DNA from 2 places in the Paenibacillus sp. R-74696 genome. Region 1 is predicted to be linked to the other one. Evidence: a T-box and tRNA genes for the amino acid it is inferred to sense, from the RefSeq annotation. Region 1 holds a T-box; the other holds one or more tRNA genes.
What was found. A T-box is a leader RNA that pairs with one kind of tRNA and senses whether it is charged. The one in region 1 lies ahead of ACSR9A_RS29020 (valine--tRNA ligase), so its partner is inferred to be a tRNA-Val.
Positions count from the first base shown of each region.

Region 1 (8,988 bases):
TAACCGCATTTAATGAGCGTGCTCGTCAAAAAAGCACAGGTAGAACCTTTGCCGTTCGTTCCAGCGACATGGATAAACTTCAGTCTGCGATGCGGATTGCCCAGCCGCTCCATCAAGACTAGGGCCCGCTCAAGACCAGGCCTTATTCCGAATGGAATAAGACCATTTATCCAATCTACTGCTTCCTGGTAAGACTGCAGCCCGCCGCTTTCCGGCTGGCCTGAGAGCTGATTTGTCATCGTAGAAACGCCTTCTTTCTTCCCGGTGTCTTATCCGCGCAAATCCGCGATTCTAGCTTGAACCTTATCGCGTTTGTCCGCATAATCCTTCATTTTGGAGCGTTCCTCTTCGATGACCTTCGCAGGCGCCTTCGCTACAAAGCCCTCATTGCCCAGCTTCTTCTCAATGCGGGTTACTTCGCCGTTCAGCGTCGCAAGCTCCTTCTCAAGTCGGGCGATTTCCTGCGAAATATCAATCAGCCCTGCAAGCGGGAAGTACAGCTCCGCGCCCGTTACAATACCGCTCATCGCCTTATCCGGAGCCAATAAATCAAGACCAGTCTCAAGCTTCGAGGTTCCGCAGAACCGGCGGACAAACTCTTCATTGCGAGTCAGAATTACCGCTTCGGCTTCGCTCGTTGGCTTAATCAATAGCTCGATTTTTTTGCTCATCGGTACGTTTACTTCCGCGCGGACATTACGCACTGAACGGATGATATCCATCAGCAGCTCCATTTCCTTCACTGCTTCCGGCGCTTCAAGCGCAGTATCGTACTGTGGCCATGCGGCAAGCGTAATCGTCTCGCCTTCATGCGGCAGATGCTGCCAAATTTCCTCACTAATGTAAGGCATAAACGGATGAATCAGGCGCTGCGTGCGGTCAAGCACATATGCGAGTACCGACTTTGTCGCTTGTTTCGCTTCTTCATCGTTGCCATAGAGGTTAAGCTTGGCAAACTCGATATACCAGTCGCAAAGGTCATCCCAGATGAAATTGTACAGCTGGCGTCCAGTCTCCCCAAACTCGTAGCTGTCCATCAAACGGGTTACTTCGCGAACCGTTTCATTCAGGCGGTGCAAAATCCAGCGATCCGCCGTACCCAGCTTGCCGCTTATATCAATGTCGCTCGCTGCGAAACCTTCCAGATTCATCAGCGCAAAACGCGACGCATTCCAAATTTTATTCGCAAAGTTGCGTGCCTGCTCGACCTTCTCAAAGCGGAAGCGCAAATCCTGCCCCGGTGTGCTGCCTGTCGAAAGCATATAGCGCATCGCATCGGCGCCGTACTGTTCAATGACTTCGAGCGGATTGATGCCATTGCCAAGCGACTTGGACATTTTGTTGCCGTTCGCATCGCGTACGAGACCGTGAATCAGCACGTCCTTGAACGGCTTTTGCTCCGTAAACTCCAGCGCGGTAAAAATCATCCGGGATACCCAGAAGAAAATAATATCGTAGCCCGTCACCAAAACATTCGTTGGGTAGAAGCGTTTTAAGTCCTCGGTCTGCTCCGGCCAGCCAAGCGTCGAGAACGGCCACAGACCCGAGCTGAACCATGTATCCAAAACATCCTCATCCTGGCGCAGCTCCGTGCCACCACAAGACGAACAGCTCGTTACTTCTTTATGGTCTACATGCATTTCACCGCAGGCGTCGCAATACCAGGCCGGAATACGATGGCCCCACCACAGCTGACGGGAAATACACCAGTCGTGTACATTTTCAATCCAGTGCAAATAAATTTTCTCAAAACGATCCGGAACGAATGTTACACCATCGCTGGATTTTTGCGCTTTAATCGCCTGTTCAGCCAGCGGCTTCATATCAACGAACCATTGCGTCGACAAATACGGCTCAACTACCGCGCCGCTGCGCTCACTGTGGCCCACCTGATGCACGTGATCCTCGATTTGAACGCACACACCCTGCTCCTGTAAATCCTTCACGAGCTGCTTGCGGCATTCGAAACGATCCAGTCCCGCATAAGGGCCGGCTTCCGCATTCATCTTGCCGGACTCGTCCATAACGATAATTTGCGGCAGATCATGACGAAGGCCTACCTCGAAGTCATTCGGATCATGAGCTGGCGTAATTTTCACAGCCCCGGAGCCAAATTCCTTGTCTACGTATTCGTCTCCAATAATCGGAATTTCGCGTCCAATGACCGGCAATACGATCATTTGACCAATCAGGTGCTGGTAACGCTCATCTTCAGGATGAACAGCAACCGCGCTATCGCCCAGCATCGTTTCCGGACGCGTTGTCGCAACCGTAATATGCCCTGAGCCATCCTTCAGCGGATATTGCAAATGGTATAAGTGACCGTTCAGCTCTTTATGCTCAACCTCAATATCAGACAAAGCGGTTCTCGCAGCCGGGTCCCAGTTGATGATTTTTTTGCCGCGGTAAATGAGGCCCTTCTTGTATAGCTGTACAAATACCTCGCGAACAGCCTTAGACAGCCCCTCGTCAAGCGTGAAGCGTTCGCGCGAATAATCGAGCGACAGCCCCATTTTTGCCCATTGGCCGCGAATCGTCCCCGCGTATTGCTCCTTCCAATCCCATACCTGCTCCAAAAAAGCCTCGCGTCCGAGATCGTAGCGGGATTGTCCTTGCTCGCGCAGCTTCTGCTCCACTTTCGTCTGTGTTGCAATGCCTGCATGGTCCGTTCCCGGCAGCCACAGAGCATCAAAGCCCTGCATCCGCTTAAAGCGAATGAGAATATCCTGCAAGGTGAAATCGAGCGCATGCCCAATGTGCAAAACTCCCGTTACATTCGGCGGGGGAATAACGATCGTATAGGTCTCGGCCTCTGGGCGCTTGCCCGCTTCAAAAAATTTTCCATCCATCCAGAAGTCATACCACTTCAGTTCAGCGGCTTTCGGGTCGTAGGTCGTCGGCATCGCCGGCGTCGTTTGATTTTCAGACATAAGCTCCATCCTCCACATATCGCATAATGGCATCCATACATAATTTTGAATACAAAAAAACCTTCCGCCCTTATAGCAAAGGACGAAAGGTTAGCTTCCGTGGTACCACCTTTGTTCCGTGCGTCTTGCTGCTGCACGGCACTCAAACAGATAACGGCTGTGGCCGGCTTGAATTAACGAATAGCAATTCGTTTGATTCAAGCAACTCCAGGGCGACTTGTACGAGTAAAATCCTGCGGAACTCTCAGCACTAACGGCTCCGCTCTCTGAAGGCTTGGCTGCGTACTCTTCCCCTTCAACGTCGTTCGTTGACTTTAAGACATATTTATCTAATGATACACTCTTTGTGAGAAAAAGTCAAACCACAGGGCTCGTACAAATCATTATATGTCATGCTGTATGCCAAGGTGAAACGGCTCTAGCCGTCCTTTGGCGGCGCGGCGCGTTTCAGTCCGAGAAATATTAGAGAAGGGATGGAGAAATCAGATCCTTTCCTATATTTCAAGCGTAAACGGCTGCCATCGTCCTCTGGCGGCAAAGCTGCCGTTTCGAGGGTGGAATATAAAAAGAGCTTTGACCGCTATTTCGCTGATCAAAGCTCCTTCTGTCAAACTTCCTGCCGCTACGGAATATAAAGCAGCTGTCCTTCCTCCACCGCCGACTCATTCAAGCCGTTGTACAGCAAAATCTCCCGCGGGTTCAAGCTGTAGCGCACCGCAATTGAATCAAGTGTCTCGTCGCGCTGCACGATGCATACCCGGATTTTACGGAATTCCCGCTCATCGGATTGCTTCAAAAACAAATTGCGCCACTCGATTTCATCGCCTGCGGGCTGCTGCGCCTTCGTCTGCTCCAGCGCATACTCCGCCGCCTCCTGCTCCGCAGCTTGCCGCGCCAATTGCTCGCGCTTGCTCGTTTGCAGCAGCGTCACAAGCCCCACGCCTGATGCAGGAGATGCCGCTGCTTCCGGCGCCTTGCTGCCAAATGCTATTCGCATCTCCTGCTTCTCTGGCTCTGCTTGCGGCTCCGCACTTGCTTCCTCCGCCTCCTGCCACTGACTTAAACGCTCCAGCTCGCTATCCTGCCACGGAGATGCATCGTAGCTGCTCTGCTCTGCTTCCGCCGGGATGTAAGGCTCCTCTGATTGTTGCGGTTGTCCCCCCGGGCTCCAGCCAAAGTCCTCCGCTTGCTGATAGGCAGAAGCTCCCTGCTGCCTCTCCTGCGCGATGCCATGACCCAGACCAGTTACGGCTGGCTGCTGCGCATAAGCAGGCGGCGAATTAAAATTTGCGTTAAAGCTCGGCTGCGACCCGGAATGCTCCTGCTCCTGAAACCACTCGGCTGCCGACCAGCCTGCATCACGCGGCGAAGGCGAAATCGTAACCCCAGCCTCCGGCCCTTCTGCTTCCTCGCGTTCGTCAGCCTCTTCATACGCCCGCTCATTATAAGCATTATAAGCTTCAATCTCGGAATCAGACTCGTCGAACGCTTGAGCCCCATTAAACGCCTGAGCTTCTTCCTGCTCACCTCTTAAGGGCAGTTGCCCTTCCTGTCCAGCAAAATAAGGCTCAGCTTGCGCTCCCAAAGCAACCTGGGCAGCCTCAGCAGCCTCGTGAGCCGCAAAGGGTTCGCCACCACTCCGCCGAAGCTCCTCTTCGAACGAAGCCTGACTCGTATCTATACGATCATGGATGACGGTGAATGGCTCCTCGCGCCACGCTTCCTCCGGCTCCTGCTGCGGCTCCACGAGAATGCCGCGAAGCGACAGCACCCCGGTAATGTTAAGCGTTCGCGATGATAGCAAATCGACGTCGAAATTATCAATTTCTACCGTCACATCGTCGAGCCGTGAAATCCGGTTCAACGGCATTGTAATTTCGACGGGGATGAAATGCTCCAGTGCCTGAAGCGGAGCGGCTTCATTCGTACTGCGATATACTCCGCTTAGCAGCAGCTGGCCTTTCAATACTGCGTGCTCCCCCTGCTCAACAACCTGAATGCGAGGCACAAGCTCAATTTCTTCCAGCTCATCGATATCGGCAACTTCATCCGACAGATGCACGCGTTCATACACGTCAAAGCGCAAGCCTTTCGTTTGATCCGTCACGCTCAAGTCCTCCCTCCCTATACTGACCCATTTAGACAATGCTTGGGCTAAAAATGCTACTCTCACTAATTATCTATATGGGCTAAGGGGGGAGAGCATGACTATCTTTTGCAGCAGCTACAATTTAGCTCGCAATTCAGCAAGCCAATCGGGCTCCTGGGCTGCAACTTCCACAGGCAAATCCGTCCACGGATGGGCAAAAAGAAGTCGCTCGCCATGCAGCGCCTGCGTCTTCAGCAGCTGCACAGAGCCCCCATAAAGCGCATCGCCAAGCAGCGGGTGGCCCAAGTGGCTCATATGGACGCGAATTTGATGCGTTCGTCCCGTCTCCAGCTGCAAACGGACAAGCGTAGCCGCTGCATAGTTTTCGGCCGCTTCATAGTGGGTTACTGCGGAATCACCGCCCGGCGCAACACGTCTTCTGGAGCGATGATGGCGATCCTTGCCAATCGGAGCATCAACGGTGCCCGCGGCCGGGCGCAGCCGCCCTTGAACAAACGCAATATAGCGGCGGTCGATCGCCTTGCGGCGCATCGCTTCGTCCAGCTTCCACTGGGCGAAATCATTTTTGGAATAAAGCACGGGACCCGATGTATCATCATCGAGACGGTGGATATGGCGGACAGGCAGCGGATCTCCCTGCAGCAGCATATGGCGCGCCGCCGCTTCATCCAGCGTTCCCGCCTGATTGGCGCCTGTGCCATGCACAGCCACTCCTGCCTCCTTATAAAGCACGAGGCAAAAGTCATCCTCGAAAAGAACAACAGGACGGGCACTGCCTTGCGACAGCTTCGCTTGACGATACAATGGATCGCTAAGCAGATCGGCCGCGGGAAACGCGAGCAACCGAATATGCTGCCCATCAAAACGGATGCCGCCGATGGAGAACAGCCGATTAATCCATTTTTCTGGAAAAAGAGAACGGGCCAGCAGCCACTGCCGCACTTGATGCGGATGACTGCCGGCCTCTAATGTTCCGGTGCGTTCTCCAGGTTGCCCGTCGTTATTTGGTGCAGACCATGAGCCTTCTGACAGCTCCTGCCAATCCAGCTCAAGCCACTCCCCCGCCCGCTTATAGTGAAGCATTGGCATGGAATGAAACCTCCTATTTTCGAATGCAATCGCCTAGATGGCTGCTTGCTAGAACTACAATCTGCTCAAAGCAGCCGCGTTGGCAGCAATCGTTGCATCAATATCTTCATCGGTATGGACAGCCGATACGAACATGCCTTCAAACTGCGAGGGAGCGACACTCACGCCAAGCTCCAGCATAGCGGCAAAATACACCTTGAAGCGCTCTAAATCTGCTGTTTTGGCTGTATCGTAATTGATGACATGCGTTTCGGTGAAAAACGGGCATACCATAGAGCCGACACGATTGATCGTCGAAGCAATGCCAGCCGCCTTCGCATTCGCTTCAAAGCCGCGCTGTAACCGGACCGCTTGGCGCTCCAGCAGCTCATATGTCTCCGGCGTCAGCAGCTTCAGCGTCGTATAACCAGCAGCCATCGCCAGTGGATTGCCTGACAACGTGCCCGCCTGATAAATCGGACCACTCGGCGCCATAAGCTCCATCAGATCGCGTCTGCCGCCATAAGCGCCGACCGGCAATCCGCCCCCGATCACCTTGCCAAAGCATGTGATATCTGGCTTAATGCCATACAAACCTTGCGCACTGCTGTAATGAACGCGGAAACCGGTCATTACTTCATCAAAAATAAGCAGGCTGCCGTATTGCTCCGTTATATCGCGCAGGCCTTGCAGAAATCCCGGAAGCGGCGGGACTACGCCCATGTTGCCGGCAATCGGCTCGACGATGACGCAGGCAATTTCCTCGCCATATTTTTCAAATACGAGCTTCATCGACTCGATATCATTGTAAGGCGCGGTAATCGTCTGCGAGGCAATGCTTTCTGGAACGCCAGGACTATCGGGCAAGCCAAGCGTCGCCACACCGGAACCCGCTTTAATGAGCAAGCTGTCGGCATGACCGTGATAAGAGCCTTCAAATTTGACGATTTTGCTGCGCTTCGTAAACCCGCGTGCGAGACGCAAAGCGCTCATCGTCGCTTCTGTGCCGGAGTTGACCATCCGGACCACATCAACCGAAGGCACGCGCTCGCACACCAGCTCCGCCATAAGCGTCTCCAGTTCTGTTGGCGCCCCAAAGCTGGTGCCTTTTTCTGCGGTACGCTTGATCGCTTCTACGACTTCAGGATGCGCATGGCCCATAATGAGCGGTCCCCATGAAGCGACATAATCGATATAGCTGTTGCCGTCGATATCAAATACGCGGCTGCCTTGGCCCCGCTCCATATAAACCGGGTTCAATCCTACGGATTTAAAAGCGCGAACCGGACTGTTCACACCGCCAGGAATGACTTGCTTAGCCCGTGCGAATGCCTCGCGTGAGCGTGTATCACTTCTGCCTGTAGATGAATGATTCATCGACTATTCAGCCCCTTTCAACCAACGTGCCGCATCCTTCGCATGGTACGTAATCAAAATGTCCGCACCCGCGCGCTTCATTCCGGTCAGCGTCTCCAATACGACGGCGCGCTCGTCAATCCAGCCATTTGCCGCTGCCGCTTTTACCATCGCATATTCGCCGCTCACATTGTACGCCGCCACCGGCAGGTCAAAATGCTCCTTCAGCAGGCGAATAACGTCCATATACGCAAGCGCTGGCTTAACCATCAGCATATCCGCGCCTTCAATGACGTCGGACTCCGCTTCCCGCAGCGCCTCGCGCGCATTGGCAGGGTCCATCTGATACGTCTTGCGGTCGCCGAATTGCGGTGTTGAATGCGCCGCTTCACGGAACGGGCCATAAAAAGCAGAAGCATATTTGACCGAGTAAGACAAAATCGGAATATGTGTAAAGCCCGCTTCGTCTAAACCTTCGCGAATAGCGCCCACGAAGCCGTCCATCATATTGGATGGAGCGATCATATCCGCGCCTGCCTCAGCTTGGGAAACTGCTGTACGAACGAGCTGTGTCAGCGAAGCATCATTATCAACCTCTGCGTTGCCTGTACGCTCATGCACATGGATTAGGCCACAATGACCGTGATCTGTAAATTGGCATAAGCAAGTATCTGCTACAACGAGCAGCTCAGGCGCCCAGCCCTTTACAGCACGGATTGCCTCTTGCACAATACCATCAGGAGCAAATGCGGAAGTGCCTTCGCTATCTTTGTCAGCAGGAACGCCAAACAGCATGACGGATGGAATACCCAGAGCCGCAACTTCCCTGATTTCCTCTTCCAAGCGGTCTAATGAAAAATGATAAACGCCCGGCATCGATGTGATTTCTTCCTTCACGTTCGTGCCCACCGTTACAAATATAGGATAAATAAAATCATTAGCAGAAAGCGCCGTTTCCCTCACCATGCTGCGAAGAGCGGCGGATTGCCGCAATCTCCGATGTCTTACGACAGGAAATGCCATCTTCCATTCCTCCTCCAACTGTTTTGTGAGGCTTGTGTCGCGCCAATTACGGCTAGCATTTGCCTCATTTGTTAGTTACACCAAGTATTTGCCCATCTATATTTTTAAAATAATGCCTTATGCCCGTTCCGCGCTGCGGTACTTAATCATTGCATCGATTAGCGAAGGTATCGTCGCCTGCTCGGCCTCAGCGGCTACACGCAAGCCCGCTTCTTTCATGGTAGCCGATGTCAGCGGTCCAATGCTGATCGCCGGAATGTCCAAAATCGCCTGCACAGGATCGCTAATGCCGCTGCGGCGCAGCTTCTCCAGCAGGTTCGTCACCGTCGAAGAGCTGGTGAACGTAATCATGTGAATCTGCTTCTCGTCGATCCATTCCAGCACCTGATCATCCTGCGTATCGGCAAGCACGGTTTCGTATACGTCAATTTCCGTTGGCAGCAGTCCCATGGCTGCCAATTCGCGCGGCAGCACCTCGCGCGCCAAATCACCTCGCGGCAG
Region 1 covers NZ_JBPULM010000050.1:113,666-122,653, forward strand. The annotation lists gene ACSR9A_RS29015 (bifunctional folylpolyglutamate synthase/dihydrofolate synthase) at 1-239, opposite strand, end outside; gene ACSR9A_RS29020 (valine--tRNA ligase) at 270-2,930, opposite strand; T-box leader at 3,006-3,238, opposite strand; gene ACSR9A_RS29025 (LysM peptidoglycan-binding domain-containing protein) at 3,553-5,037, opposite strand; gene ACSR9A_RS29030 (RluA family pseudouridine synthase) at 5,155-6,123, opposite strand; gene hemL (glutamate-1-semialdehyde 2,1-aminomutase) at 6,184-7,485, opposite strand; gene hemB (porphobilinogen synthase) at 7,489-8,487, opposite strand; gene cobA (uroporphyrinogen-III C-methyltransferase) at 8,605-8,988, opposite strand, start outside.

Region 2 (8,988 bases), on a different contig from region 1:
AGACCTCGCTGAAATTGATCCCGTTTATTATCAAAAAGCATATTACCTTTCTCCCGACATGGCGGGCGCTGGCGCGTATAGCCTGCTGCTAGAGGCGATTCGACAAACAGGCAAAATAGGTATAGCCAAAATATCTATTCGCTCCAAAGGCAGTCTTGCAGCGGTTCGGGTAGTCGGGAACTGCTTGTGTTTGGAGACGATGTTCTTTCCCGATGAAATTCGTGCTATCAGCCAGGTTCCAAGCCTACCCGCACAAACAGCTGTGAATGAAAAGGAACTCGATATGGCTAAGTTGCTGATTGAGCAGCTCAGCGAGCCCTTTGACGCTGCTAAATATACGGATGACTACCGCATCGCGCTTACCGAGCTGATACAGCAAAAAATAGCCGGTCAAAGTGTTGACGTTGTATCCGCTCCAGCAGCTTCAGGACGAACCAATGTCATTGATTTGATGGCCGCGCTGCAGGCCAGCTTGGATGCAACAAAGAACGCGACACCGCCTGCGCCGGCTCCTAAGAAAAAACGCGCCTCCAAAGCAAAAGGAACTGCATCATGATGCAGCTGCAGCTTCCTGCCGTTCCTATGGCTCCTATAACATCTCCTGATATACCGAGCGGCCCTGAATGGTGCTATCAGATAAAATGGGATGGCGTTCGTACTTTGGTTCGTTTAGATGGAAAAGGAGGGGTAGAACTGTTTGGGCGGCGTTTAGAGCCGCGTAATCACACTTTTCCAGAAATCGTGTCCTTATTAGAACCCATACGTGTAGGGCCTTGCATTTTGGATGGCGAGATCGCTTATTTTGATGGTATACGCCCAAACTTTCAAAGAGCCAAGCTCGGGGCCCGAAAACGAGCCCATGAGGATGGCCTTATATTTGTAATGTTTGACATGCTCAACTCAAATGGTGAGGATATACGAAAGCTCCCTTTTAAACAACGTTTTGAGAAGTTACAAGCTTCCTTCCCTGAGAAAATGCCACGTCTATTTGTAACTGATTTGCACTTCGATGGACAGCAGCTTTGGAAATGGCTTAATGATCGTGAATGGGAAGGAATTATCTCAAAAAGATTAGATGGCCCATATATGGAAGGAAAGAAACATCAATATTGGTTTAAAAAACGAAAAGAAGTCCGGTTAGTTGCTGACGTCGTCGGCATTAAACAGCGTGACGGACAGGTATCAAGCCTGGTCCTACGATATGAAGGCAGATACATCGGGCATGTGTCAGGGCTGGACAATGCCTCTAAGCAGGTGCTGAAGCAATTTATGATGGAGCATCCGGGCGAATGCCCTTTCCCCGACCTTTCTAATGGCATGAAAAAATCTGACGTCGTTTGGATTGCCTCACCCTTCAACTGCCGAATAAGTGCGCTCGAATTTACGGAATCCGGCCTATTAAGACAGCCTAGATTACTTGGGTTTGGAGATGGCGAATGAAAAAGGCAATAAGTTCAAGCTCGTGGATGCTCAAGCCGGTTTGTCCCCATCCGCTTTTCACTGACAGTACGCAAAAAAAATCCTGAAACCCTTATATATAAAGGATTTCAGGATTTTTAATTGTATGATCTGTAGTGGGCTCGAACCACTGACCCCTACCCTGTCAAGATAGTGCTCTCCCAGCTGAGCTAACAGATCGTATATTAGCGACGTTTATTAATATACCAAGTTCGGGCGGAAAAGTCAACCATTTTACTACTACTTTTTTGGGATTTCAAACAAAAAGCTTCGTCCTCCTACAAATCGGAGAATGAAGCTTTTTATTTTCCCTATTATTTTCAACCTACTTTTAATTTCAGCTTGGGAATTGGACATTTCCCGGAACAATATAAGCTCCTGACGTACCGTTTGCCGGAAGCGCGGGTATCGTATCCAGAACAGCCTGACCGCGAATATCAGTTATTCGCACCTGCAGCGGGCTTGTACCCATATTCGTGCCCAAAAAATGATTATAGTCCATCTTCTCCAGATTGATCCATGCGCCAGCCTTCTTATACTCCATTTTCATGACCGGATAAAAATGATTGCGCACTTGAATCGCCGCCCACCACTGGCTGCTGCCTTCCTTCACCCGATATGAAAAATTGCCAGTTATCGGTGCTTTCACAACTTTCCACGATATATGAATTGTGCCTGCTGACATTTCCCCAATTTTAGCAAAAGCGTTTGGCGACAAGTCCAGCGCTCCCGGAGCGCCTTCTGGGTACAGATCGGTGACGTAGACGACCGTTTTGCCTTTTGGCCCCGTAACCTCCAAATAAGCGCCAGCAAGCGCTGCTTTGACCCCATTGTAATTCATGTCGGCCTTATTTAAAGCCGTTATTTCCATATTCGGATTAATAGGGTCCAGCAGCACCGCACCTCCAGAATATCCCGAGCCTGTATAAGTCGCATAGCTTGTACGCACATCATTCCAAGCGGCAAATGCCTGAACCGCAGGGTACAAAACGAACATCGCAAGACAAATGATTCCAAACTTGACTGCACCGTGCTTTTTCTTCATGACTGAAACCTCCTCCACATTTTGGAAACCCTAAATCTTCCAGTAGAGTCCATTCTAAGTGGTGAGGAGGTAGGTTTGCTAGCACTTTTGATACTTCTTTTCTTGCATTTTGATGACATTAGCCAACAATTACACACTTTATTCGCCAAAAAAATAGAAGCATCCGCCACTTTGACTAGCTTGCGTTGTTATTCACCTTCATTATATCCATAAAAGGGATTTTGGTAATTTCTTCGCCTTTCGCTACGTGCACCAGCCTCGTTCGGGAATCCATTTTCACAATTAGCCCCGACACAGGTTCTTCCCAGTTCCACACCTCAAAAAGCAGCTCAATCCCCTCTTGATACGCTTCAACCAGACGCTCTCCGAGTTCCTCTAATTCAAACTCATCCCTTGTCGGGCGTTTTGGTTTCTTTGCCATTGCCTCCGTCTCCATTCTATGTTTTAGTACATGACCTTTGCTGTCATCCATGCCTTTTTTAACCCATCTTTAAATCATACCCTTTCTTTAAAGCATTTGTCATGGAGATTATGAAATTAGGCAAAAAAACATCCCCCTGCCATAAGCCTGGCAAGGGGACGCTTCTTCTCTATTTTTAACTTAAAATGCATGGTTAAGGAAATGACTGATGCGGTCAGGATCGAGCTAAGCCACTTATATTAGTACATACAGGAGCAAATGATGATGACCAATAGAATGAACAGTACTAGAATAGCGCCTGGGCTTGTGAAAGCACCGCCTACTTTATTTCCGCAGCCACCGTATCCTGGACCTACTCCTACATTTCCTACTTCATATCCCATTTCGTTGCTCATCTCCTTTTTTTAAGGTACACAGCATCATATGGTCAAACGCTTAAAAGGGTTGGGCTTTCGGGCAAAATGGGTATTCGCCTCGCAAGACAGGCGCTACCCCTTCATTTTAATTTTCCGTTTACAATACGTTCATTCCCAGATAATCAAACAGGTGCATACTGATTTTAAGCAGGAGGTGATTTGCCCATGTATTATGATGAAGATCGCGTACCGTTTGATGCGCCAGATGAAGTCGTTGTCAAAGAGGAGAAAAAAGAATAATGCAGCGCCAAGGCTTCCCGGACACAATGGGAGCTTTTTTTATTTTATTTTCAGCTTCGTTTCAGTGCGGCTTCAGATGGTTAATCCATACTAGCAACATACTCCCTTTTAATATACAGTTGGGTCCGCTTGAAAAGCGGGCCACTGAAAAAGTGTGCGTTTTGAAAAAAAACATGAATTTCAGTGGGTCAAATATGACCCCCGACATATAAAACGAGCCTTAGAAGCGATTCTAGAGGCTCGTTTTTTTAGCTATTTAGTTATTTTTAGAAAAGGGGGACTTTTTCAGCGGCCTCCTTGAATAGAGGGCCATTTTTTTGTCTATTTTCAGAAAAATTTTGCTGGATGGCCGTCAAAATTAAATTTAACCGTTAGTTGTCAGAATTCCCCCTCTTCTAAAGTGGGGGATGAATGGCAACGGTCTGATTTACATTGACCCTTACAACTTAAAATACTATAATTGTAGTATTCAGTCGTATACCATAAAAGGTTGTGTTATCAATGAAGTTAGACTCAAATAACCATTCAGTGTTTTTGCTCCATTATCACCTGATTCTAGTCATCAAATATCGTAGGGAAGTCATTACCGCTGAAATCTCCGAACGTCTGAAGGAGATATTCGAATACATTCAGCCTACTTACCATGTGACTTTGCAGGAATGGAAGCCTGATAAGGATCATGTTCACGTTCTCATGAAGACGCATCCCAATACCGACATTTCCAAATTTCTCAACGCTTATAAGAGTGCATCGTCCAGGCTGATCAAGAAGGAATTTCCTATCCTCCGGGAATCGCTATGGAAAGAGCATTTTTGGTCACGTTCCTATTGCTTGCTTACAACGGGTGGAGCGCCAATTGATGTCATCCACACATACATCGAAAACCAAGGCATGAAAGGATGATCGGAATTGCTGAAAGCCTACAAATACCGTATCTACCCTAATCAAGATCAACAACAATATTTAGCTAAAGTATTCGGCTGTGTTCGCTTCATCTACAACAGAATGCTTGCAGATAAAATGGAACATTACAAGCAAACGGAAACGATGCTGAAGAATACACCAGCGCAATACAAAAAGGAATTCGACTGGCTGAAAGAAGTGGATAGCCTTGCACTCGCGAATGCGCAAATGAATCTTGAAAAAGCCTATAAGCATTTCTTTCGTGATAAGAAAGTGGGATTTCCTAAATTCAAGAGCAAGAAGACGAATCACCATAGCTTCACAACCAATAACCAAAAGGGAACCGTTTCCATTGAAGAGGGAACCATCAAGCTTCCAAAGCTAAAAACAAAAATCAAAATCAAGCTGCATCGTCCATTCGTGGGGCTTATTAAATCATGTACGATTTCCAAAACACCAACGGGAAAATATTATGCTTCCGTATTGGTTGAAACGGAGATCGCCGAGCTGCCCAAATTGGATACGAAGATTGGCATTGATCTTGGACTGAAAGACTTTGCGATTACTTCACAAGGCGAAATCATAACCAATCCTACATACTTGCGTAAGTCTGAAAAGCGATTAGCTAAGCTGCAAAAGGACTTATCACGCAAGAAGAAGGGGAGCCATAACCGTCAAAAGGCTAGGCTGAGAGTGGCCAAGCTGCATGAAAAAATTAGCCATCAGCGTAAAGACTTCTTGCACAAAACGTCTGCCAAAATGATAAACGATAACCAAGTCATCGTGATGGAAGATTTACGTGTGAAGAACATGATGCAGAATCACAAGCTTGCAAAAGCGATAAGCGAAGTAGCTTGGAGCCTATTCCGTTCAATGCTTAAATACAAGTCTGCATGGTATGGCAGAGAATTGATCATTGCACCGAAGAACTATGCAAGCAGTCAGTTGTGTTCATGTTGCGGTTACAAACATGCAGAGGTGAAGAATCTTGCTTTGCGTGAATGGACCTGCCCAAACTGTCAAACGCATCATGATAGGGACGAAAACGCTGCTCAAAACCTTTTGAAACTAGCCATGTAAATGGCGTCTATTGGGTTAGGAATCTAGCCTGTAAGCTTGGGTAAACTTGGAGCAGTAGCTTCATTGACCAAGAAGCCGCCACCTCTTAGGTGGTTGGTAGTTCACTGTTGTTATCAGTTGGCATTCATTTTATTTTAAGGTTGGCTGCCTATACTAATCACATGACCCCCCACTATTTATATAGTATAACCTTGACGACCTGCCTTCCGGCGGGTTCTTTTTTTGCTCAAGGATGCGTTATTGGCGGTCTAAATGATAAAAAAACAGGATTAAGGTAAAAATCAGCTTCGTTTCATTTCTTTTTAAGGTACGAGGCGCATACTGACTTTACTCTCTTTTCGACATATATTGTTGTGACTCGCAGCGATGCGGGTTATTTTTTTTGCCTACTTGTATTCATCCCTCCGCCATGCCTGCCGATAATAAAGTTGGAGGTGGTGAATAATGGATATAGCAGCATTATCAACGTCACTTAGTCAAGCATCACTCGGCACGGCCGTATCGATTAGCATGCTGGATATGGGTCAAGAGCAGATGCAGGTGCAGGCGCAAGGACTTATCAAAATGATGGAGCTCAGTGTCAATCCAAATGTCGGCAGCCTACTAGATATTAAGGTATAGTCACAGGCAAGCGTGGAGCGGGAAGGTCAATCCTTCCCGTTTTTTTCATGCCGTACAGAAAAAACATGCTTGCTCATTAGCCTAAATGCGAACAAATGAATTGTTTTTGCTTCGTTCTGCAACAATAAAAGAAATAGCAACGTCTGGAATCATATAAGGCAGCAAAAAATATAAAGAGGTGACTGGAAATGAAGAAAAAACCACTACTATTAACCCTTATCTTGACCATGATGATGCTGACAATCGGACAAAGCGCTTGGGCGTTCAACGATGTCAAAAACGAACCGAATGCCAAAAAAATTGAAGCGCTCCAGCAGCAAGGCATTATTACCGGTGACAAAAACGGCAATTTCCGTCCGCAGGGCAATCTGACTTATGCAGAAGGCATCTCCATGATTGTCAAAGGACTGGAGCTTAACTTTGATCATATTCGTTTTATTAAGCAGCCGCTGGCAGCCGACTACTATACGAATATTAAAGATGACAAATGGTACTCCCAAGCTTTCATCATCGCCCATTTCTACGATCTTGGTGTAGCTAAAGATGTGAAAGCAAATGACGTGATGACTCGTGAGCAATTCGCTCAGCATTTGTTCAAAGCGATTGATCACAAAGTGACTTATGCGATGATTGAAATGTACGTGATGCTTAATGATGAGGCTGATGTAAATCCAGACTTCATGGGCAATATTCAAAAGCTGCTCCTCAGCAAAATCGCAACGCTCGATGCAAAGCAAAATTTTTACCCAACCGCTTCGATCAAACGTGGTGACGCTGCAGCATGGCTGCATGATGGCATTGCTTTTATGAAGAAAATGAAAGAAAATGAAGCACCTGTTAGCCAACCAGAGCCATCTGATAACCCCTTCACGGATGCGAGACTAACGGTTACAGCCGTTAATGCGGAAGTCAATAAAGTGACGGTAACAGCAACGGTGCCTCACCCAGGCTATGGCATTCAAATTTCCGGCATCACGTTTGATGGTGACCAAGCTATTATTAAGCTAGAGCGCACGGAGCCTAAACCAGATCAAATGTATCCTCAAGTTATTACAGAAGTACAGGTTACGACGTATGTGGATGCCAAATTCAAGCCCGTCCTTCCAGCAGCCTCTGTTGCCTTTCAAGGCAGCTCCACTGCTGCTCCTGCGGGCAGCAATACGTCTGTCGCTTCCTAATATCATGACGGACTCCAACTAAAGCCATTATGAAAAAGCCGCTGAACAACGCGTAAGCAACTACGCGTGTTCAGCGGCTTTTTAGTTTTTACAATATGCACCAGCTGCCCGGTCAGGGGCATAGCGCTTGCCTAGCTTGAAGAACTATAATGCCGGAATGCTCCAATCGATTTCACGCTCTCCCAGCTCTTGCAAATAAGCATTCGCCTGCGAGAACGGCTTGCTGCCGAAAAATCCGCCACGGGCGGACAATGGGCTAGGATGCACGGAGGTAATGATTTTATGCTTGCCCGTGTCAATGAGCTCCAGCTTCTTCTGCGCGGGATTTCCCCATAAAATGAATACGACTGGACGCTCGCGTTCATTAAGCGCGGTAATGATGCGGTCGGTGAAGGTTTCCCAGCCCTTTTTCTTATGCGAGTTAGCTGCCGCCGCTTCCACTGTCAGCACCGTATTAAGCAGCAATACCCCCTGCTCAGCCCACGCCCGCAGCGAGCCATGGGTTGGAATGGTACAGCCTAAGTCTGCATGAAGCTCCTTGTAAATGTTGCCGAGCGACCTTGGCACAGCTACTCCCGGCTGCACGGAAAAGCTCAGGCCATGAGCCTGGCCAACTCCATGATAAGGGTCCTGGCCTAAAATAACGACGCGCGTTCCTTCATAAGAGGTGTAGTTAAGCGCATTAAACACATCCTCCTGCTTCGGATATACGGTTTTCGTGCTGTATTGCTCCGTCAAGAAAGCTTCCAACTTCTTGAAATAAGGCTGTTCAAATTCAGATTGCAGCCTATCTGCCCAATCATTGTTCAACTGCTGAAACACCGCGAAGTCCCCTCTCTATGTACAACATTATTTTCGTCCAAAATCGGCTTTAATTTCTCCCCATTCCTCGGTGTTCCATTTGAGCACCTTGTTCGGGTAGGTGTTCGTCTTCAGCCATTTCTCCGCTTCATCGGTCAGTGCCCAAATTTTCGCTGTAGAGGCGTCTCTTACGAGCGTTGAAGCAACCTTCTTATTACGCAGCCAGCTTAGCGCTGTCCTAGAGTCGCTGTACACCGTTCTCGCGCTGCCCTTCTGCTTCAAATAAGCGAGTGCATGCACAACGGCGATGAATTCTCCGATATTGTTTGTCCCATTTGGAATCGGTCCGACATAAAATAAAATTTCGCCCGTCTGTGTATCGACGCCCTTGTATTCCACCGGACCCGGATTGCCCCGCGTACCGACATCTACAGATATGCTGTCATAGTCGATTTCTCCGGACTCCTGCGGCTTGGAAGCCGTCTTCTTAAAACCACCCGAGCTGCTGCTTGCTCCTCCCGTCGTGCTCTTCCCCTTGCCCCAGTGGCTGCGCCAGCCTTCCTTGAAGGCGGCATCCGCCAGCGCCTTGGATTCAAAGGATTTATATTTCGCATCCTGAACGCCGTTCACCTGCTCCTGGCATTCCTTCCATGTTGCGAATACGCCTGCTTGTTTGCCTACCCATACGACATAATATTTTGATTTCGCCATTAGCGTGTTCTTACCACCTTTACCAAACGTCCATTCCTCTATTAAATCGAAAAATGCAGCTCCTGTCCACCCGAACGACAGAATTAAACAAGCGTAAACGGCTGAAGCCGTCCT
Region 2 covers NZ_JBPULM010000045.1:458,866-467,853, forward strand. The annotation lists gene ku (non-homologous end joining protein Ku) at 1-556, shown strand, start outside; gene ACSR9A_RS22270 (ATP-dependent DNA ligase) at 553-1,440, shown strand; tRNA gene ACSR9A_RS22275 (tRNA-Val) at 1,566-1,638, opposite strand; gene exlX (expansin ExlX) at 1,796-2,455, opposite strand; gene ACSR9A_RS22285 (YolD-like family protein) at 2,679-2,924, opposite strand; gene ACSR9A_RS22290 (hypothetical protein) at 3,164-3,307, opposite strand; gene tnpA (IS200/IS605 family transposase) at 4,082-4,483, shown strand; gene tnpB (IS200/IS605 family element RNA-guided endonuclease TnpB) at 4,490-5,563, shown strand; gene ACSR9A_RS22305 (YjfB family protein) at 6,008-6,184, shown strand; gene ACSR9A_RS22310 (S-layer homology domain-containing protein) at 6,373-7,362, shown strand; gene ACSR9A_RS22315 (uracil-DNA glycosylase) at 7,507-8,184, opposite strand; gene rnhA (ribonuclease H) at 8,212-8,874, opposite strand.
Region 2: it has a tRNA-Val gene. The T-box ahead of ACSR9A_RS29020 (valine--tRNA ligase) is inferred to sense a tRNA for this amino acid. The anticodon was not compared.